Regions from separate parts of the Rhizobium sp. PL01 genome, predicted to be linked through region 2. Evidence: predicted binding sites of a transcription regulator. Region 2 holds the regulator's gene; the other holds the start of a gene.
What was found. Region 2 encodes PhoB, which activates phosphate uptake and scavenging genes when phosphate is short. Its sites were predicted from a motif close to TGTCATNNANCTGTCAT; they were not measured.

Region 1: the regulator PhoB is predicted to act here: its motif matches at 8,013-8,029, upstream of ppk2 (polyphosphate kinase 2).

The regions. Positions count from the first base shown of each region.
Region 1 is NZ_JAWQUM010000004.1:512,192-523,655, reverse strand. Features, by position in the region: gene prfA (peptide chain release factor 1) at 1-682, opposite strand, end outside; gene R6X40_RS13125 (endonuclease domain-containing protein) at 740-1,153, opposite strand; gene ptsP (phosphoenolpyruvate--protein phosphotransferase) at 1,354-3,621, opposite strand; gene R6X40_RS13115 (aspartate kinase) at 3,712-4,965, opposite strand; gene R6X40_RS13110 (nuclear transport factor 2 family protein) at 5,205-5,666, shown strand; gene R6X40_RS13105 (TetR/AcrR family transcriptional regulator) at 5,674-6,234, shown strand; gene R6X40_RS13100 (inorganic phosphate transporter) at 6,248-7,852, opposite strand; gene ppk2 (polyphosphate kinase 2) at 8,072-8,974, shown strand; gene R6X40_RS13090 (AraC family transcriptional regulator) at 9,019-9,897, opposite strand; gene R6X40_RS13085 (helix-turn-helix domain-containing protein) at 9,979-10,482, opposite strand; gene R6X40_RS13080 (glutathione S-transferase family protein) at 10,573-11,232, shown strand; gene R6X40_RS13075 (histidine kinase dimerization/phospho-acceptor domain-containing protein) at 11,300-11,464, opposite strand, start outside.
Region 2 is NZ_JAWQUM010000005.1:166,872-178,335, forward strand. Features, by position in the region: gene R6X40_RS14005 (biotin transporter BioY) at 1-349, shown strand, start outside; gene ppk2 (polyphosphate kinase 2) at 383-1,264, opposite strand; gene phoR (phosphate regulon sensor histidine kinase PhoR) at 1,407-2,660, shown strand; gene R6X40_RS14020 (substrate-binding domain-containing protein) at 2,855-3,889, shown strand; gene pstC (phosphate ABC transporter permease subunit PstC) at 3,989-5,473, shown strand; gene pstA (phosphate ABC transporter permease PstA) at 5,470-6,792, shown strand; gene pstB (phosphate ABC transporter ATP-binding protein PstB) at 6,805-7,620, shown strand; gene phoU (phosphate signaling complex protein PhoU) at 7,698-8,408, shown strand; gene phoB (phosphate regulon transcriptional regulator PhoB) at 8,516-9,199, shown strand; gene R6X40_RS14050 (VOC family protein) at 9,221-9,598, opposite strand; gene R6X40_RS14055 (GcrA family cell cycle regulator) at 9,612-10,145, opposite strand; gene R6X40_RS14060 (aspartate aminotransferase family protein) at 10,579-11,464, shown strand, end outside.

The sequences.
Region 1 (11,464 bases), on a different contig from region 2:
GCATCGTGTCGATGCGGATGTCTTCCTGGCGGATTTCGATATCGATATCCTCGGCCTCCGGCAGAACAGCAACGGTGGCGGCGGAGGTATGAATCCGCCCCTGCGTTTCCGTATCGGGCACGCGCTGCACCCGGTGCACGCCGGATTCGAATTTCAACTTGGAAAACACCCCGCGCCCGGTCACGGTCGCAATGATTTCCTTGTAGCCGCCGGCATCGCCATCGCTGGCCGAGAGCACCTCGACCTTCCAGCCTTTGCCCGCCGCATAGCGCTCATACATCCGGAACAGATCACCGGCAAAAAGGGCGGCTTCCGAACCGCCCGTGCCAGCGCGGATTTCCAGAATGGCGCTCTTTTCGTCGGCGGCGTCCTTCGGCAGAAGCAGGAGCTGCATTTCCTGCTCGAGTTTTTCGATGCGCTCCTCGATCTCAGGCTTTTCCATATCGGCGAGATCGCGCATCTCGCGGTCGGTATCCTTGGCGGTCAAAAGCGTATTGACGTCAGCAAGCTCTGCCTGCGCCTTCTCGTACAGCCTGATCTTCGTCACCACCGGCTGCAGCTCGGAATATTCCGATGCCAGCTTCACATAGACATCCGCCGCCGGCCCCTCGGCCATGCGCGCTTCGATCTCGGAAAACCGGCGCTCCAGCTCGCGCATTTTTTCAACAGGTAAGGTTGCCAACTCGAACTCCACAGGTGCTGTTCAACAACAGCGATGTTTCATGACAGTGACCGCTTTTTATTGGCCAGCGTCTACTTTTTTGGCGGGGACAAAGGTGAGATCAAATGCTCTGATCTCCTGTACTAGCCGATTCTCGACAATTTCGACGATGGTCCCCAATACCCGCTCGCGGTCTTGAAGAACACATCCATTCCAGAAACGAACAACGTTCCATCCCTCGGATGTCATATAGTCATCCCGCCTCGTATCGTGGCGGCTGTTTGCGTGCTGACTGCCATCGACCTCAATGACCAGATGCACTTGCCTGCATGCGAAATCTGCAAAGTACCGGCCGATCGGCAACTGCCGGACGAATTTGAACCCGTTGAGGCGGCGGTCGCGAAGCTCAAACCAGAGAGCCTCCTCCGCACCATTCTCGACCTTCCGCAAACCGCGGGCTCGTTCTGTCTTGCCTTTGTCCGGGCCTCTCATCCGCCGCCGCCCCTCACCCTAGCCCTCTCCCCGCCAGCGGGGAGAGGGGACGACCGTTTTGCCGATCCCCTTACTACCATCACTAACATCAACCTCTGACAGAATGGCTGGATGAAAGCTTCGCGGCCCGGTCCTTCTCCCCGTCATGACGGGGAGAAGGTGCCCGACAGGGCGGATGAGGGGCCTTGTTGGCAGCTTGCCTAAAGCGGAACCCCGGTCTCCGCCGCAAATGCCACCAGCATCTCGCGCACCGATGTCGAGCTCCGCTTGTCGTCCAGCGCCGCATGCATCATGGCCGAAAGCTTGTCGATATCGACCGCCAGCAACATCGCCTTGACCGGTCCAACCGCCGTCGGCGACATCGAGACGGAGCGGTAGCCGATGCCGAGCAGCGCCATGGCGGACAGTGGCTTGCTCGCCATCTCGCCGCACAGCGTCACCGAGGTCTCGTTGCGATCTCCGGCCCGGACGATGTCCCGCAGGATGCGCAGGAACGGCCGGCCGAGCACGTCGAACCGATCGGCCACCCGCGCATTGCCGCGGTCGACAGCCATCGAGAACTGAAACAGGTCGTTGGACCCGACCGAGACGAAATCGACCTCGTCCATCAACTCGTCCAGCTGCCAGAGCAGCGCCGGCACTTCCAGCATGGCGCCGAATTGCAGCTTGCGGGGCAGTTGTTCGCCGATCTTCGATTGCCGCTGGATTTCCTTCTGCAGCAGCGCGCGCACGGTGCGCAGCTCGGAGACTTCCGTCACCATAGGCAGCATGATGCGCAGTTCCTGGCCAGCCGAGGCGCGCAACATGGCGCGCAGCTGCGTCCGCAACAGGCCGGGCCGGTCGAGCGACAGGCGGATCGCCCGCCAGCCTAGCGCCGGGTTTTCCTCTTCCGCCGCGCGGAAATAGGGCACGACCTTGTCACCGCCGATATCGAGCGTTCGGAAGGTCACCGGCTTTCCGGCCGCCTGTTTCATGACGTTGCGGTAGAACAGTTCCTGTTCTTCCATCTTCGGCATGGTCGAAGCGATCATGAACTGCAGTTCGGTGCGGAACAGACCGATGCCCTCTGCACCGGATTCGGCCAGCTGCGGCAGATCGACCAACAGGCCGGCATTCATCTGCAGCTTGATCCGCTTGCCGTCCCGGGTGACCGGTTCGATGTCGCGCAAGGCCCGGTACTGCTCCTGGCGGCGCGCCCGAAGCTTGACCTTTTCCTCATACGCCCGTTGCAGATCGGCCATCGGCCGCAGATGCACCTGGGCATCATCGCCATCGACGATGATCGCGTCGCCATTTTCCGCCAGCGCCACGACGCCCGCCGCCTGGCCGACCACCGAAATGCCCATGGCACGTGCGACAATCACCACATGGCTGGTCACCGCGCCGTCTTCGAGCACGAGGCCACGCACGTTTTCACGCGGATAATCGAGCAGCTCAGCCGCCCCCATGGCGCGTGCGACGACAATCGCGTCGTTTGGAAAATCCGTCGCCGACATCTTGGCGCCATAGCCAGTCAGCTGTCGCAGCAGCCGGTTGGCCAGATCGTCGAAATCATGCATGCGCTCGCGCAAATACGGATCCGTCAGCCGGATCATCCGGGCCTTGGTTTCGCTCTGCACCCGCTCGACCGCCGCTTCCGCCGTCAGGCCGTTGCGGATCGCCTCTTCGAGCTTCCGCACCCAGCCGCGATCATGCGCAAACATCCGGTAGGCTTCCAGAACGGCGCGGTGTTCGCCTTCCATGGAAACGTCGCGGCGCGACAGCATGTCATCGATCGAGATGCGCAAGGATCCCAGCGCTTCCGCCAGCCGTCCGAGTTCATGATCGGTATCGTCGTTCAGAAGATTGGTGACGACGATACGCGGTTCGTGCAGCACGACGTAGCCAAGGCCGATGCCATCGTTGAAGCTCGATCCGTCGATCGTCACCGGCCGCGAAAGGTCAAGTTCCAGCCCTGGCCGTGTAAGCTTCTTCAATTCCCCGGTCGCCACCATTTCGGCCAGCACCATTGCCGTCGTCTCCATCGCCTCGACCTCATCGTCGCGATAGGTGCGGCTCGCCTTGTTCTGCACGACGAGAACGCCGAGCGAGCGGCCGGTGCGCAGGATGGGCACGCCGAGGAAGGAATGATAGATTTCTTCGCCGGTCTCCGGCAGATAGGTGAAGGCCGGATGGGCTTGCGCGTCGGAAAGATTGAGCGGCCGGGCCGACGCTGCAATGGTGCCGACAAGGCCCTGCCCCATCTGCAGTTGCGCCAGATGCACGGCGCCCTTGTTCAGACCTTCGGTTGCATAGAGTTCGAGCACGCCATCGGAACGCAGCACATAGACCGAACACACTTCCGCGACCATGTTCTGCGCAATCTGGCGAACAATCTGGTCAAGGCGTTCCTGCGGCTCAAGCGGTTCCGCCATCAACTCGCGTAGCCGCTTGAGAAGGACGCGTGGACCCGCAGAGAGGTCTCTCATCACACAACGTCTCCTGAATAAAAGTCAACAACTGCAGGCGGTAATTTGTTCCCGCTTATATAAGCGAAAACACCGTCACCGCCGCCTGCTTTAACTCTTATCCAGACCGTAGACGGAATGCAAAGTGCGAACGGCCAATTCGGCATAAGCACCATCGATCAGGATCGAAATCTTGATTTCCGAGGTAGTGATTGCCTTGATGTTGATACCTTTTTCGGCAAGTGCGCGGAAAGCGGACGCGGCCACGCCCGCATGGCTGCGCATGCCGATACCGATGACCGAGACTTTCACCAGGCCTGATTCGTTCTGGATGACGTCGAAGCCGATCTGGGCCTTGGCTTCGCTGAGAACCTTCAGCGCCTTATCGACGTCGGTCGATGGCACCGTAAACGTCATGTCGGTCTTGGAGCCGTCTTCGGAAATGTTCTGGACGATCATATCGACATTGATATGGGCTTCGGCCAGAGGCCCGAAGATCGCTGCCGAGACGCCAGGCCGGTCAGCCACGCGCCGGAGCGAAATCTGCGCTTCATCCTTGGCATAGGCGATGCCGGTGACGACTTCCTGTTCCAAAATCTCATCCTCATCACAAATCAGCGTGCCGGGCGGGTTCAGAAAATCGCCCATGCCCGGCGCGTCGGGGTCTACGAAACTGGAACGCACGAAGGTGCGAACCTTGAATACCATGGCAAGCTCGACCGAACGCACCTGCAGGACCTTGGCGCCAAGCGACGCCATTTCCAGCATTTCCTCGAACGCGATCTTCTTCAGGCGCTTGGCCTTCGGCTCGATGCGCGGGTCGGTGGTGTAGACGCCGTCGACATCGGTGTAGATGTCGCAACGGTCAGCCTTGACCGCAGCTGCGATCGCAACCGCCGATGTGTCAGAGCCGCCGCGGCCGAGCGTCGCGATCCGGTTGTCCGGTCCAAGACCCTGAAAGCCGGCGATGACGGCCACCTGGCCCTCGCCAAAGCGGCGGATCAGTTCGGAACCATCAATTTCAAGAATACGCGCCGCGCCATGGGCGTTGTCGGTCCGGATCGGGATCTGCCAGCCCTGCCAGGAGCGGGCGTTGATACCGATGTTCTGCAGCGCCAGCGCCAAAAGGCCCGAGGTCACCTGTTCGCCGGATGCAACGACGGAATCGTATTCACGCGCATCGTGCATGGGCGACGCATCGCGCGTCCAGGCAACCAGTTCGTTGGTCTTGCCGGACATGGCGGAAACGACGACCGCAACCTCGTGGCCGGCATCGACCTCGCGTTTCACATGGCGGACCACATTCCTGATGCGATCCATATCCGCGACGGACGTGCCGCCGAATTTCATCACGATGCGTGCCATGTGCCTCTACCGGTCGAAAATGCTGCGCGGAAAACCCGCGCCCGTCTAGTCTGAAGTCGCCGGTCTCTTAGCGAAATTGCGGCCCGCGTGCAATGGCTGCGCCACCGCATTTGCGACACCCGGTCCTGAAGTTTGGCCCACCATCGGCGTCAGCAATGGGGCTCCCGATCTCAACATCGGGCTTGCCTCATTAAACCAATCGGTCTAGATAAGACCTATCGTCTCAAAAGGAGCTTGCAATGACCGCCTTGCTACCCCCTTTCACGCAGGAAACCGCCGTCGCCAAAGTACGCATGGCGGAAGACGGCTGGAACAGCCGCGATCCCGTCCGCGTCTCGAACGTCTATACCGGGGATTGCCACTGGCGGAACCGCGCCGAATTTCCCGTCGGGCGCCCGCAGATCGTCGAATTCCTGACGCGGAAATGGCAACGCGAGCTGAACTACCGCCTGATCAAGGAAATCTGGGCGTTCGAAGGAAACCGGATAGCCGTCCGCTTTGCCTATGAGTGGCATGATGACAGTGGCCAGTGGTATCGCAGCTACGGCAACGAAAACTGGGAATTTGCCCCCGACGGCCTGATGCAGCGCCGCTTCGCCTCGATCAATGATCTGCCTATTGCCGAAAGCGACCGTAAGTTCCATTGGCCGCTCGGCCGCCGTCCGGACGATCATCCCGGCCTCTCCGATCTCGACCTCTGATCAGGCCATGCGTACTGTTTTCGAAAAGTCCGATGCCATAGCGCTGGTCGCCGAGGTCTTTCGGGAATGCGGCTATGAAGGTGCATCGATGAGCACGATCACCAAGCGGACCCGGCTGTCCAAGGGCAGCCTCTATCACTTCTTCCCGGGCGGCAAGGAACAGATGGCGGCGGAAGTTCTGGCCCATGTCGATGCGTGGTTTGCGCGGGAAATCTTCGTCCCGCTCGAAACCGCCGAGCCGCGTGCGGCGATCGCGCGGATGTGGACTGCGGTGGACGACTATTTCCGCTCCGGCAAGCGCATCTGCCTCATCGGCGCCTTCGCGCTCGACGAAACCCGTGACCGGTTCGCAGCCCCTATCCGAACCTATTTCAAGCGCTGGACGACTGCACTTGAAGCCGCATTGATATGCGACGGCACCCCGGCTGAACGCGCCAAACAGCTGTCAGAAGATGCCGTTTCCGGCATTCAAGGCGCGCTGGTCCTGTCACGCGCCGGGGCCGATGAAACCGTCTTCGAACGTTCGCTTGCCGGCCTGCGCAACAGGCTTGAATCTCGCACGGGTTGAAACGCCGCTACCCTTAAAAAACCTGCCGCAAGATCACATAGAGCACAAACGCGATACCGATCGAGGCGGGCAGCGTCAGCACCCAGGCCATCAGCATGTTGCGCACCGTCGCCCATTGCAGCCCGGAGCCGTTGGCCGCCATCGTGCCCGCCACGCCGGATGAGAGGACATGGGTGGTCGAGACCGGCAGGCCGAAATGGTCGGCGGCCCCGATGGTGACCATGGCGACGACTTCGGCCGCGGCCCCCTGCCCGTAGGTCAAGTGTGTCTTGCCGATTTTTTCGCCAACGGTCACGACGATGCGTTTCCAGCCGATCATCGTGCCGAGGCCGAGCGCCAGGGCCACCGCCACCTTGACCCAGATCGGGATGAACTTCGTCGCGTTATCGACAGCCGTGTGGTAGCTCGTCACGGCGGCAAAATCAGCCTCTTCCATTGGCAGAAGCTTCTTCTTGTCGATCAGTTTCAGCGCCTCGCCGATCAGGTAGATATCGTTGCGAACGTTACCGACCAGCTCATTCGGCACGGCTTCCAGCGTCGGGAAAGCAGCCACTTCGGCGCTGGTCTTGTGGATATATTGCTGCAGCGCCGGTGTCGTCTGGTCGGTCCAGCTCTTGGTACGAACGGCCTCTTCGACCGCCGCTTTCGGGTCGGTCACCGTGACGCCCGGCTTCACATATTTTCCCAGCGCCGTTTCAACCTGCGCCGATGCCGATTTATAGGCTTCGAGATAGTTCACATCCGGCGTCCGGTTCAGCGCAAAGGCTGTCGGCACCAGCCCGATCAGGATCAGCATGATCAATCCCATGCCCTTCTGGCCGTCATTGGAGCCATGGGCAAAGCTGACCCCGGTGCAGGTGAAGATCAAAAGAGCGCGGATCCACAATGGCGGCGGCGCATTGGTCTTTGGCTCCTGATAGAGCGCCTGATTGCGCACCAGAAGCTTCATCGCCAGCAGCAGAAGGGCCGCACAACCAAAACCGATCAGCGGTGAAAGCAGCAGCGAAAGCCCGATATTGGAGGCCTGCGACCAGTCGACCCCGCTCGTTGCCGTTCCGGCCGGTGCCAGAAACTGGTTGGCGAGGCCGACACCGATAATCGAGCCGATCAGCGTATGCGAGCTGGATGATGGCAGACCGAGATACCAGGTTCCGAGGTTCCAGAGGATCGCTGCAGTCAAAAGCGCAAACACCATGGCGAGACCGGAGCCGGACCCGACCTGCAGGATCAATTCGACCGGCAGCAGCGCCAGAATACCGAAGGCAACGGCACCGCTTGAGGTCAGCACGCCCAGAAAATTGAAGAAACCCGACCAGATCACCGCGAATTCCGCTGGCATCGATCGTGTATAGATGACGGTCGCCACCGCGTTGGCGGTATCATGGAAACCGTTGACGAATTCGAAGCCGAGCGCGATCAGCAGAGCCAGGCCAAGCAGGATCCACGGAACAGCCACCGCGCTTGTCAGGTCCTGGCCAAGCGCATAGCCGACATAGCCGAGCCCGCCGAGAATGATGACGACAAAGGCCGGAATAAACCACTTTGCCGAACCGCCTGTGCCTTCCAGCGGGTGGCGAACATGGTCGCGGCCAGCCTGTCCTGAACTAAGATCAACCATTTGGCTCGTCCCCTCGCATAGCTTCACGCTTTTGTTAGGACTTGCGCATGAACCTTTCATGACGCATCGCAGCGTAGAGATCCGCGCATGCCGCCCGGCAGCGTTGTTTTTCCTCGCAAGTTCGGATTTTGCCCCCACATAGCTGGTCCATGACAACGACTGTCATAGACCTGTCATGAAGACCTGCTCCTGTGCCGTCAACCAACGGGGATTTGACCAATGATCGACCAACTCGACCGCATCAAAGCGGAAATCGCTGACAGCTTTGACGAAGAGCTGGAAATGCAGATGGAGGAAGACCGGCTTGACGAGATGGTCGCTGAGGGCATGTCTGGCCCGGCCGAGCCATCGCTGGAGCGCAAGATCTATTTCCGCGAATTGTTCCGCCTGCAACACGAACTCGTGCGCCTGCAGGATTGGGTGCAGTACAAGAAGCTCAAGGTCGTGGTGCTGTTCGAAGGCCGCGACAGTGCTGGCAAGGGCGGCGCCATCAAGCGTGTTACGCAGCGGCTCAATCCGCGCGTCTGCCGCGTCGTTGCCCTGCCCGCGCCGACCGAGCGCGAGAAGAACCAGTGGTATTTTCAGCGCTACGTGCCGCATCTGCCGACCGCAGGCGAAATGGTGCTGTTCGACCGCTCCTGGTACAACCGCGCCGGTGTCGAGCGCGTCATGGGCTTCTGCTCGCCCGAAGAACTCGACGAATTCTTCCGCACTGTTCCGGAATTCGAACGCATGCTGGTGCGCTCCGGCATTATCCTGATCAAGTACTGGTTCTCGATCACCAACGAGGAACAGGAATTCCGCTTCCAGATGCGCATTCACGATCCACTGAAACAGTGGAAACTGTCGCCGATGGACATGGAAAGCCGCATCCACTGGGAAGACTATACCAAGGCCAAGGAAGAGATGCTCGCCAAGACCCATATCACCGAAGCCCCGTGGTGGGTCGTCCAGGCCGTCGACAAGAAGAAGGCGCGGCTCAACTGCATCGCCCACCTGCTCGCCCAGATCCCGTATGAGGACGTGCCAAAACCCGAACTCGTCCTGCCCGAACGGGTCCGCCACGACGACTACACGCGCCACCCGGTTTCGCCGGAATTGTATGTGCCGGAAGTGTATTGATTGGCATTCTGAGATCCGGCGCTAAGCGCCGGATCTCCCCACTGTCATGCCAGCGGCAGGAAAATATCCGTCACCGCATCCTTTTCCGCCACATCGGGGAAAAAGCGGAGGCGCTGGCAATAGAGCGGAAAGTCGCGCAACGCCTCGCCGCTTAGCGGCAGCCAATGCGCGTAAAGATGCGACAGCGCAGCACCTAGCCCATCGTCCGAGCCTGTATGGCGCAGCACCGCACATCGGCCGGCCGGGATAATGCCAGCCATGATGCCGATGTCCGGATCGGCGATAGTCCTGTCCGTCGCCACACAGAGATCGAGGCGAAAGTCCGCTGGCGCGACTTCCTTTGGATCATTGTGGAAAATATTGTAGGTATCGTTCAGCCGCGGCGGCAGGCCGTTGCTTTTTCGCCATTCGATGAACCGGCGGATGGTTCTCCCGACCAATGCGGGATCGCCGCGATGCGGCAGGATGGCAATTCTGGTTTCCTTGACGTCGACGATCTCGATGGCGGCAAATGTCTGCTGCATGACCCTGTTCCTTGCTATGAGGGTGGACTGGTGTGCGTCATGCAAGGCATCCCAATGCGGCTCCTTCCGAAAGGCGCTCGGCGTCTGACCGGTCCTCTGCTTGAAAGCACGGGCAAAAGCCTCTGGCCCTTCATATCCGCTGGACAGCGCAATCTGCAGGATCGGCATCTCCTTTCGGAAAGCCAGCCTGTACGATGCCCGTTTCAGCCGCAGCGTCTGGATGTAGGGGTAGACGCCGATGCCGAGCAGCTCGGAAAATTGCCGGTGGAAATGAAATCTGGAAAAAGCCGCGACACCGCATAGGATTTCCACGCTCAAATCATCGTCGAGATGCGCGTCGATGTGACGAAGAACACGCTGAAACCTGTTGCGGTAGTTCTGTGCGGCGGCAGTGTCCAAGCTCTTCTCCTTCATGACACGGACAGCCTATCCACTGGCGTCACAGACGGCCTGACGGAAGTTGCTGAAATCAACGCCGGATCACGCAGCCGACCCGCCGTTTCTCGCCACCACCGCCAGATACGCCGCCTGCAGTTCCGCAAACACCGACCGCTCCGGCGCTGGCTGATCGAGATGCAAACTCCGCAACTCCTCCATGAACGCCGTCCACATCGCAGGTCCGCCCTCTTCGAGCAGTTCGGCGCGGATGGACAATTCTTCGGATACTGCCGTATGCCGCCTGCCCCAGGCGCCCATCTGCGCGAGAAGCGGCACCAGCTGGATCGACGGTTCGGTCAGGCTATAGATGCCCTTCTGCTTGTGGCTCGGATCGTCTCGGCGGGACAAAAGTCCGTTTTCGGTCAGCCGCTTCAGCCGGTCGGCCAGGATATTCGAGGCGATCCCCTCTTCCGACTGCGTCAAAAGCTCGCGAAAATGCCGTCGGTTGCCGAACATCAGATCTCGAATGACGATCAGGCTCCAGCGATCGCCGAGCATTTCCAGTGTAAGATTGATCGGGCATCCCGATCGCTGCACAATATCCAAGACACGCCCCCGTCTAAACCACTTGCAATATAGGATTAGTCGCTCTACAGAACAACCAGTTGCAGATTGAAATCAGTTTTGGAGGATATGATGACACCGCAGCTCTTTGCCCACCCGTTCTCGTCCTATTGCCAGAAGGTGCTTGTGGCAATCTATGAGAACGGCACAGCGTTCGATTACCGCATGCTGAGCCCGGAGGAGGAAAGCACCGTCGAGGAATGGCAATCGATCTGGCCGATCAAGCGCTTTCCGGTGCTGAAGGACGGCGAAAACGCGGTGATGGAGGCAACCATCATCATCGAATATCTGATGCTCAATTATCCCGGCAGCGTCCGCTTGATCCCCAGCGATCCGCAGGCGGCACTCCGCACCCGGATGATGGACCGCTTCTTTGACAATTACGTCATGACGCCGATGCAGAACGTGGTGTTCAACCAGATCCGCCCGGAGGCCGACCGCGACCCCTACGGCGTCACCGAGGCGAAAGCGATGCTCGACGACGCCTATGGCTGGCTCGACGGCGTGGTGGGGAAAACCGAATGGGCGGCCGGCGACCAGTTCAGCCTTGCCGATTGCGCCGCCTGCCCGTCGCTGTTCTATGCAGACTGGGTGCACCCGATCGCCGAAACCTTCCCGAATGTCCGCGCCTACCGCGCCCGCCTTCTCGCCCGCCCGTCCTTCGCCCGCGCTGTCGATGAAGGCCGCCCCTACCGCTCGTTCTTTCCGCTCGGGGCACCGGACCGGGATTGAGGAAACTGCTTTTCTCTTCTCCCCGCTGAGGAGAAGAGCAAGATGCTGCCTTGGTCAGCCCACGGCGTTAGGCAGCATCCCCGTCATCGCTAAACCGCAGCATCACCTCGAACCCGTCCTGGCGTCCCGTCGCCGGGGACATGACCTCAAAACCGGCATTCATCTGCTGCAGCAATCGCTCGGCGATCGACAGGCCAAGGCCAGAGCCCGGTGAAAGGCTATTACCACGCCC
Region 2 (11,464 bases):
TCTTCGCATCACATCGGCGACGGCGGACGCCGATGGCAGCGTGGCGATCGAGATTCCAGCGTCAGTGCTCGGTCAGATTTCCGGCAAGACATCGACCGTGGCGCTCAGTGTCCAGGCCGATACCGGCAAGCAGACGCAGTTTTCCATCGAATGCGATTTTTCCTCGCTCGGCGATTGCGGCCGCCACCGGTTCACGGTGAACGAGGAAAAGAACGACATGCTGTTCCAGGTGACGTTCGATCGCAGCCTTGCGCCGAGTTCACCGGGACGTATCCTGATCAACAGCGACGTGACCGGCGCCGGCAACAGCCTCAGTGTCTATGCTGTTCGGGTTCTTCCCGGTCAGTAAGCCGGTCACCAGATTGTCAGGCGAATGCCACGGCTATTTCACGAAGCCGTGGCCGAAGCCGAGGATCTTGTCGTCAATCTTACCGATTGCCTTCTCATCTTTGCCGTCATAGTCGAGCGAATTCAGAAGGTGACGGATCAGGTTCAGGTGCGCCCGCTTCTTGTCGTTGGCGCGAACAACGGTCCAGGGTGCATGGTCGGTATGGGTTTCCCGCAGCATGCTGTCGCGCGCCTCGGTATAGTCATCCCATTTCGTCAATGCGGCAATATCCATCGGCGAAAGCTTCCACACCTTCAACGGGTCATGCCGCCGGTCGTGGAACCGCTTCAATTGCATCTCGCGGCCAATATCCAGCCAGAACTTGAAGAAATAAATGTCGTCACCGGTGATCAGTTTTTCCAGCCGTGGCGTCTGCGCGAGGAACTTCTTGTGCTGTTCCGGCGAGCAGAAGCCCATGACCGGTTCAACGCCGCCGCGGTTGTACCAGGAGCGGTCAAACATCACGAATTCCCCAGCCGTCGGGAAATGCGAGATGTAACGCTGATAATACCACTGTCCCTGCTCGGTTTCGGTCGGTTTGGTCAGTGCGACGACGCGGGCGGAGCGGGGGTTCATGTAGGATCGGATGGCATAAATGGACCCGCCTTTGCCGGCGGCATCGCGTCCCTCGAACAGTGCAACCACGCGCTTGCCGGTTGCCTGCAGCCAGAACTGAACCTTCACCAGTTCGATCTGAAGTTTCTCCAGCAGATCGTCGTACTCGTCGCCGTCGAATTTTTTCTCATAAGGATAATCGCCGGAAGCCAGTGCGTTGTCATCGATCCAGCCGGGTAGCTTCGGATTGTCGATGTCGAAAACCCGGTTTTTGCCGTTGACCACCAGTTCGACCGGCTTGTTCTCCTGAATATCCGTCATGACGTATCCTCGCTGAATATATTGTACGGCCGGTCGCCGATTTCACGGGAGGAGGCCACAATTGCATTGCGAATTCAAGCATGCCGTGAAAATCATGTCATGAACCTCCGCTATCACCGGTCAATTGCACCGTGCACGTGAGATGATCTTGAAAGATACAATAAAAGTCTGGGAACGACTGAAGCAGACAGCCAGGTCGGAGATATGGGGCATTGGCTTGTCCATTGCCGCAGCCGGAGGTCTTGTTTTTTTCGGTATCCATATGGCCGCCGTGCTGCTGTTCTGGCTCGTGTGGGTGATCGTCCTGTTCAATCGTTCCGCAGATCCTAAGCCGCCGGTTCCTGTGGTCGTGGTTGCACCGTCTGTTGTGGAGGAAACCGATCTCGATATGCTCGCGACAGTCTTCAACGCGCTCGACACGCCGATTTTGGTGATCGCGCCCGATGAAACGGTGCTGTTGCAGAATCAGGCCGCAGAAAAGGCCTTCGGGACCATCCCACCAAACACGGACCTGTCGGCCCGCGTCCGTTCACCCGGCATACTCGACATGGTTCGCGAGACCATTGTTACCGGTAAGGTCAACCAGATCGAGCATTCGGAACGCTTCCCGTCTGATGCGGTCTATATCGTTCGGGTCGCGCCGGCCGAAGTCGGTCAAAAGACCGGCGAGCGGCTCTATATCCTGTCGTACCGCGATATTTCCCAAGCGCGCCGGATCGATCGGATGCGCTCCGATTTTGTTGCCAATGCAAGCCATGAACTGAGAACACCGCTTGCCTCGTTGCGCGGTTTTATCGAGACGCTGCAAGGGCCTGCGCGCAACGACCAGAAGGCGCACGAAAAATTTCTCGGTATCATGCACGAGCAGGCGACGCGGATGAGCCGGCTCGTCGATGATCTCCTGTCTCTATCGCGGCTGGAGCTTAAATCCCATATCGCACCGGATGAGGCGATCAATCTGGCGCCGCTGCTTGGCCATGTTCGCGATGCGCTCGGGCCGCTTGCCGAGGACGTCGGTGTGGAGATTTCGCTGATTGTGCCCGATGATCCGGTGATCGTGCAGGGAGACCGTGACGAGCTGACGGAGGTCTTCGAGAACCTGATCGAAAACGCCTGCAAATATGGCCAGGAGGGCAAAAAGGTTGAGGTTACGCTTTCGGGCGGCGGAGGTACGCCGGCCGAAGTCTCCGTCCGCGATCACGGGCCTGGCATTCCGGCAGAACACGTTCCCCGTATTACCGAACGATTCTACCGGGTTAATGTGGAAGCCAGCCGATCGAAAAAAGGCACGGGTCTCGGGCTTGCAATCGTCAAGCATATCCTCACAAGGCATCGCGCCAGACTGCTTGTTCAGTCCGAAGTCGGCAAGGGCACGGTCTTTACCGTGAGGTTTTGACATAAACCTGTCGCCTGAAAAGTCATTTTTCAAAAATAGTGAAATATTTCAAATCGTTGGCTTGTCACAAATGTTTCGTCAAGTTGACATAAAAGGTGTGGGCATCGGGCGCTAACTAGGGCGGCCGATCGACACGGCGAAAGCGAGCGCTGGTGAAAAGCGCACCCACACAAGCCCATTATGGGAGTATTCTGATGAAGTCCTTGAAACTTACTGTTGCAGCTCTGGTTGCATCCGCCGCATTTGCAGGCGTCGCCATTGCTCGCGACCAGATCCAGGTTGCCGGCTCCTCGACCGTTCTGCCTTACGCAAAGATTGTTGCCGAAACGTTCGGCGAAACCTTCCCTGATTTCAAGACCCCGGTTGTTGAATCCGGCGGCACCGGTGCCGGCCTCAAGGAATTCTGCAAGGGCGTTGGCCCGGACACGATCGATATCGCCAACGCATCGCGCAAGATCAAGGACAGCGAGCTGGAAACCTGCAAGGCGGCAGGCGTTACTGAAGTTCAGGAAGTCAAGATCGGTTATGACGGCATCGTCTTCGCAACGGACAGCAGCAATGCTGACCTGAAGCTCGTTCCGAAGGACATCTACCTGGCTCTCGCCGCTGAACTCGTCATCGACGGCAAGCTCGTTGCCAACCCTTACAAGAAGTGGTCGGAAGTCAACAAGGACCTGCCGGACGTTGAAATCGCCGCTTACATCCCGGGCGAAAAGCACGGCACACGCGAAGTCTTCGACGAGAAGATGCTGGCTCACGGCTGCAAGGACTCCGGCGCTGACGTTGCCATCAAGGCTCTGGTTGCCGACGAAAAGGAAGCTGCCAAGAAGTGCATCGCCGTTCGCAAGGACGGTCTGGCGATCGATATCGATGGTGACTACACGGAAACGCTCGCTCGTATCGCTTCCAACAAGAACGGTATCGGTGTGTTCGGTCTGTCCTTCTATGAAAACAACGCTGACAAGCTGAAGGTTGCGACCGTCAGCGGTATCGTTCCGTCGACCGAAACGATCGCTTCCGGCGAATATCCGGTTTCCCGCCCGCTGTTCTTCTACGTCAAGAAGGCTCACCTCGGCGTTATCCCGGGCCTGAAGGAATATGTTGAATTCTTCCTCGACGACCAGATGGTCGGCCCGGACAGCCCGCTGGCTGCCTATGGTCTCGTACCTGCTCCCGACGCTGAGCGCGACGCCGACCGCAAGGCCTTCACCGACGGTAACATGCTCTAATATAGTGCAAAACCCGGCACGGCAGCTTTGCCGTGCCGGACATCCCGAGTATGCGGATTTGCCGGCTTTCAATGAGTGAAAAGCCGGGGGGACATATCGATGAGCACTTCTCTTATTCTTTTGATCATTTTGATCGTTGGCCTTGCGGCATATTTTGCCGGACGTACACGGGCGATGGCCAGCTCCAAAGGCAAGCTTTCCGCCCTGCATTCTCTTCCGGGCTATCACGGCGTCTATGTTGCCATCTGGGCAGTTTTGCCGGCAGCGTTCGTTCTGGCCCTCTGGCTTCTCGCCAGTCCGTTCTTCGTTGAAAATTCTGTTCGCACTGCTCTGCCGGAATCGGTACAGAGCCAAGGCGCTGCGACAACCGAACTGATGCTCGGTCAGGTCATGCAGGTTGCCAACGGTTTGAGGCTCTTGAATGCCGATGAACTTGCGGCCGTCACCAGCGGCTCCAGCAATCTTCGGGATGCATTGGCCGCCAAGGGTGTGCCGATGGCAAATGCCGGCGAGCCCTATATGGTTGAATCGGCGCAGCATTATAATTCCCTGAGGGATGGCAGCCGGTGGATGATGAGTGCGGTCGTGCTGATCATTGCTATTGCCGGCGCTGTTTTTGCCATTCGCGGTATCAGTGCGCCGTTCCGGGCCAGAAACCGTGTTGAACGGGTCATGCTCGGTACGCTGTTGCTGGCCTCTTCGATCGCGATCCTGACAACGGTGGGGATCGTCGGCTCGATGCTGTCGGAGGCTATCCGCTTCTTCCAGTCGGTATCTCCGAGCACGTTCTTCTTCGGCACGGTCTGGGACCCGCGCTTTTCGGCGGCCGGCAGCGGCGGTACGGAAGGGCAGTTCGGTCTGTTGCCGCTTCTGGCCGGCACGCTCTATATCGCTTTTGTCGCCATGCTGTTTGCCGTGCCGGTCGGTCTGTTCGCCGCCATCTACATGGCCGAGTATGCAAGGCCTGTCGTGCGTGGCATTGCCAAGCCGCTGCTGGAAATTCTCGCCGGCATCCCGACCATCGTCTACGGCTTCTTCGCGCTGGTGACGGTCGGGCCTTTCCTGCGCGATATTTCCGCTCAGTTAAATGGTCTTGTGACCGGAAACTACGTCAACTTCATCCAGGCGCAGAGCGTTCTCACGGCCGGTCTCGTCATGGGCATCATGTTGATCCCGTTCGTGTCCTCGCTGTCGGATGACATCATCACACAGGTCCCGCGTTCGCTGCGCGACGGCTCGCTTGGGCTCGGTGCGACACGCTCCGAAACCATCAAGCGTGTCATCCTGCCGGCAGCACTGCCGGGCATCGTCGGTGCTCTGCTTCTGACGGCCTCGCGTGCTGTCGGTGAAACCATGATCGTGGTGCTGGCTGCCGGTGTTGCAGCCCGCATGCAGCTCAACCCGTTCGAAGCGATGACCACGGTCACCGTCAAGATCGTCAATCAGCTCACGGGCGACCTCGAGTTCAACTCGCCACAGACCCTGGTGGCGTTTGCTCTCGGCATCACCCTGTTTGCCATCACGCTCTGCCTCAACATCTATGCACTCTATATCGTGCGCAAGTATCGGGAACAGTACGAATGACCGACATGACATCCTCCGTACAGTCCACCTACGTGCGCGCAGCGCAGCCAAGACGCGATATCGGCATCAAGAAGCGCTATGCTGCTGAACGCCGCTTCAAGGCCTATGGCCTGACGGCCATTCTGATCGGCCTGTTCTTTCTGTTCGTGCTGCTATGGACCGTCGTTTCCAAAGGCTACACGGCCTTCCAGCAGACCGCGATCACCTTGCCGATCGAGTTTTCGGAGAAGATCATCGATCCGAAGAACGAGCGTGGCGCCAATCCCGCCAAGCTGATGACGGCGAATTATCCGCTTCTGGTGCGTGATGCGCTGGTCAAGGAGCTCGGTATCGATCCGGCCAACAAGCCGCTCGTCAAACAGGCGACGGACATGGTTTCGGCCAGCGCCCGCACCCAGCTGCGCGATCTGGTCGTTGCCGATCAGGCTATCATCGGCACGACCGCCAACGTCACTCTTCTGGCGGAAGGCAATATCGACAGCGCCAACAAGGGCCAGATCGACCTGACCGTTGCTGAGACCAACCGCAAGGTGAAGGATCAGCAGCTCGAATGGATGAAAAAGCTGACTGAGACCGGCGCGATGGCCAAGCAGTTCAACACCGGCCTGTTCACCTATGGTGCTTCGAGCCGGCCTGAAGCTGCAGGTATCGGTGTTGCCGCCCTCGGTTCGCTCTACATGATGCTGATCGTCCTGGTGCTTGCCCTGCCGATCGGTGTCGCGGCATCGATCTATCTGGAAGAGTTCGCGCCGAAGAACAGGCTGACCGATCTCATCGAGGTCAATATCAACAACCTCGCGGCGGTTCCCTCTATCGTCTACGGTCTGCTTGGTCTGTCGATCTTCATCAACTTTGCCGGCATGCCCCGTTCGGCTGCTGTTGTTGGTGGCCTCGTGCTGACATTGATGACGCTTCCAACGATCATCATCGCCACCCGTGCAGCGCTGAAGGCGGTTCCGCCGTCGATCCGCTCGGCCGCTCTTGGCCTGGGTGCTTCGAAGATGCAGACAATCTTCCACCATGTCCTGCCGCTCGCTATGCCGGGCGTCCTGACCGGCACCATTATCGGTCTGGCGCATGCACTCGGTGAAACGGCGCCGCTGCTCCTGATCGGCATGGTGGCCTTCGTAGTCGATTACCCGGGCTCGCCGATGGACCCTTCCACTGCTCTGCCGGTCCAGATCTACATGTGGGCCAACGAAGCCGAACGTGCATTTGTCGAACGGACCTCGGGTGCGATCATGATCCTCTTGATCTTCCTCGTCGTCATGAACCTTGGCGCAATCCTGTTGCGGCGTCGCTTTGAGCGGCGCTGGTAGTGAGGTAGAAACATGAACATGATGTCAGAAGCAGCAGTTGAAAAGGCGCTGGACCAGAAAATGAACACTGTTCCCTTCAAGATGATCGGAAAGGACGTTTCGGTTTATTACGGCGAGAAGCGCGCGCTTTTCGATGTTAACCTCAACGTTCGTGAAAACACCGTAACCGCGCTGATCGGCCCGTCGGGTTGCGGCAAGTCGACGTTCCTGCGGACACTCAACCGTATGAACGACACGATCGACAGCTGCCGGGTGACCGGCAAGATCACGCTGGACGAAGGTGATATCTACGACCCGAGCATCGACGTCGTCGAACTCCGCGCCCGCGTCGGCATGGTGTTCCAGAAGCCGAACCCGTTCCCGAAGTCGATCTACGAGAACGTCACCTACGGTCCGAAGATCCACGGTCTCGCCCGCACCAAGGCAGAGCTGGACCAGATCGTCGAGTCGAGCCTGCAGAAGGCTGGTCTCTGGAACGAGGTCAAGGATCGCCTGCATGAATCCGGCACCGGTCTTTCCGGTGGTCAGCAGCAACGCCTGTGCATTGCACGCGCCGTTGCCGTCAGCCCGGAAGTCATCCTGATGGACGAACCGTGCTCGGCACTGGATCCAATCGCGACCGCCAAGGTCGAGGAACTGATCCACGAACTGCGCACAAACTACACGATCGTCATCGTTACGCACTCGATGCAGCAGGCTGCTCGTGTGTCGCAGCGCACCGCCATGTTCCACCTCGGCAATCTCGTCGAGGAAAACGACACCGACAAGATGTTCACCAATCCGGATGACCAGCGGACCCAGGACTACATCATGGGCCGCTTCGGCTGAGGACGCTTTCGCCACCCTCCCATGAGGGCAGGGTGGCAGTCTTCCAACCCGGATTGTGATCGCAAGGAAAAACAATCATGTCTACGCACATTGCTTCCGTCTACGACGAAGATCTGAAGTACCTGACCCGGCGCATCTCCGAGATGGGCGGCCTGGCCGAACAGATGGTGGCCGAATCCGTGCGCGCTCTGGTCAATTCCGACCTGGCGCTTGCCCAGAAGGTCATTTCCGACGACGCCATTCTCGACGAGGCCGAGCGCCAGATCGGCGAAAAGGCGATCGTCACCATCGCCAAGCGTCAGCCGATGGCGGCCGACCTGCGCGAAATCATGGGATCGATCCGCATTGCAGCCGATCTCGAGCGGGTTGGCGATCTCGGCAAGAACAACGCCAAGCGCGTCATCGCGGTCGCGACCGCCAGCCTGCCGCGTCAGCTGGCGCGCGGCCTGGAGCATCTGGCCGAGCTTGCGCTCGTTCAGCTCAAGGAAGTGCTTGACGTCTATGCGTCCCGTTCGCCGGAAAAGGCCAACAGCATCCGCGAGCGCGACAACGAGATCGATGCGATCTACACGTCGCTGTTCCGCGAGCTCCTGACCTACATGATGGAAGATCCGCGCAACATCACACCCTGCACGCATCTGCTGTTCTGCGCCAAGAACATCGAGCGCATCGGCGACCACGCCACCAACATCGCCGAAACCATCTACTACATGGCAACCGGTGCTCAGCCCGTCGGTGAACGTCCGAAGGATGACACGGCCAACACGGTCGGCGCGATCGGCAATTGATCGCGCGATAAAGTAAGTAAATTCTTACGCACTAATTGCGCGAGCGGCCGTTGGAGCCGCTCGGCAAGCCTTCGGCCAACCGGCCGGGAGCCAAGGAGCTGAACTGAATGTTGCCAAGAATTGCCGTTGTTGAAGATGAAGAGGCGCTCAGCGTCCTCCTCCGATACAATCTTGAGGCCGAAGGGTTCGAAGTCGATACGATCAATCGTGGCGACGAGGCGGAAATGCGCCTGCAGGAACGCCTTCCCGATCTCTTGATCCTCGATTGGATGCTGCCGGGCGTTTCCGGCATCGAACTGTGCCGTCGCCTGCGCCAGCGCCCGGAAACCGAACGTCTGCCGATCATCATGCTGACGGCACGCGGCGAGGAGAGTGAGCGCGTACGCGGACTCGCCACTGGCGCTGACGATTATGTCGTCAAGCCATTCTCGACGCCGGAATTGATGGCGCGGGTCAAGGCGATGTTGCGCCGGGCCAAACCCGAAGTGCTGTCAACGCTGCTGAAATGCGGCGATATCGAACTCGACCGCGAAACCCATCGCGTCCATCGCAAGACCCGCGAGGTCCGTCTTGGACCGACCGAGTTCCGCCTGCTGGAGTTCTTCATGGCCTCGCCGGGCCGTGTCTTTTCGCGCTCGCAGCTTTTGGACGGTGTGTGGGGGCACGATATCTATGTCGATGAGCGCACGGTTGATGTCCATGTCGGACGGTTGCGCAAGGCGCTGAACTTTTCCAACATGCTGGACGTGATCCGCACTGTGCGTGGCGCGGGCTATTCGTTGGAAAGCTGAGTTTCGTATGATGAAGGACCGTCAGGCGTTGCCGGGCGGTTCGCCAATCTCGATGGGATGCCCGTCGGGATCGTAAAAGCGGAAGACCCTCTGCCCCCAGGCTTGCGTCTCGATGGGGTGGATGAGGTTCACGTTGCCGCCGATGCGCTCGAAAAGCCCATCCAGATTATCATGTTCGAAATAGAGCAGGATATTGTGTCGGCCATACGGTTGGGTGACCGCTGACGGCTGTCCCCAGACCGTCGTTTCCAGGGATTTGCCGTCATGGATGGCAAATCCCGTTTCAAACATGACAAAATTGCCGAAGTCTTGTTTGATCGCCAATTCCAGCATCTCGCAATAGAAGATTTTCGAGATGCTGATATCCCGGACGAACGGGATGGGGTTGACGAAACGCACGGCCGAACTGGCCTCAGCGTGCCCGGCGACGCTCGCCGGACGGCTGGTAAGCCAGCTTTGCATGGAATGTGCAGTAAGGTGATGTATCCGGGGAATCGTTGCCGCAGAAGTGGAACTCTTCCTTCATCGGATCGCCGATCGGCCACTTACAGGTGCGGTCGGTGAGTTCGGTCAGGACGAGGCGGCGCGACATCGGAATAACAACGTTGTTGCCGGCCGGTGCCGTTTCCTGATCCTCGATGGCGCCGATTTCGACTTCTTCCTTCATGACAGTCGCGCCCGTGGTGCGTGTCACTGTACGGGTAGCGGTCATGCGCGACGCGGTGTAGCTCGGTGCGCGGGGTGCAGCGGACGGTGCCGGGCGTTTCGCACGGGCCGTTGCAGTGCTGCCGCCGGCCTTGGCGCGGCCTGGCAGGCAGAGCCGGTGGACCTTGCCGATAACGGCATTACGGCTGACGCCGCCGAGCTGTGCAGCGATCTGGCTCGCGCTCAAGCCTTCGGCCCACAATTTCTTGAGTTTTTCGACCCGCTCGTCAGTCCAATTCATGGTCTTGTCTCCATTCCCAGCGTTGGTGATGGTCGAATCCTCCACCGAGCCCTGGATAGTATCCGAGGCTGAAACGCGATAACACTTTTGGTGACTAGGTCCGCCGCATGCGTTCTAGTAATTGTTTCTTAACGTAGAGCCCGGGGGACTCCCTGACAAGAGTCCGGGGAATCCCACCGAATCAATTTCTGAGTTTTCCCCAACTTGCTTGCCATGCGTGGCATTTTTGCAAGGGTATCCGGCTAAAAAAATTGCGAGCGCTGTATGTACGCGAATTGCCGGAAATCATGGGCTTTTGTTGACATCGCACTGCGAAGTGAAGATAGTGCCCCTGCCGCCGCAAGGCGGCATTTTGAGTTTTTATGGGTTGGTCACAGCCCTGTTGACGACGCCGATTATACAATTGCCGTGATGGTTTGAGGAGACATGCGCCATGGCCGATGCCACGCCGCTTTATGACACATATGCCCGCGCCCCCCTGCGGTTCGAGCGCGGTGAAGGCGTCTGGCTGATCGCCGAGGACGGCACCCGCTATCTCGATTTTGCAGCCGGTGTTGCCGTTAACTCGCTCGGCCACGCGCATCCACATCTTGTGTCGGCATTGAAAGAGCAGGCGGAGAAGGTCTGGCATCTGTCGAACCTCTATGAAGTTCCCGGACAGGAGAGCCTCAGCCGCCGCCTGACGGAAGCGACGTTCGCCGACAAGGTGTTCTTCACCAACTCCGGCGCAGAGGCGCTGGAATGCGCGATCAAGACCGCACGCCGCTATCATTTCTCCAAAGGCAACCCGGAGAAATTCCACATCATCACCTTCGAAGGCGCTTTCCATGGCCGCACGCTGGCCACGATCGCCGCCGGTGGGCAGGCAAAATACCTGGAAGGTTTTGGCCCGAAGGCACCCGGTTTTTATCAGGTGCCGTTTGGTGACATGGGCGCCCTGAAGGCTGCCATCAGCGAAGAGACCGCAGCGATCCTGATCGAGCCGATCCAGGGTGAGGGTGGTATCCGCACCGTGCCAAAGGAATTCATGCAGGAACTGCGTGCCCTCTGCGACGAATACGGCCTGCTGCTCATCCTCGACGAGGTCCAGACCGGCGTCGGCCGGACAGGCAAGCTGTTTGCTCATGAGTGGGCAGGCGTCGCGCCTGATATCATGGCGGTCGCCAAGGGTATTGGCGGCGGTTTTCCGCTCGGTGCTTGCCTTGCGACCGAAGAAGCGGCTTCCGGCATGGTCGCCGGCACCCATGGCTCGACCTATGGCGGCAATCCGCTGGCGATGGCCGTCGGCAATGCTGTTCTCGATGTCATCCTTGCTGACG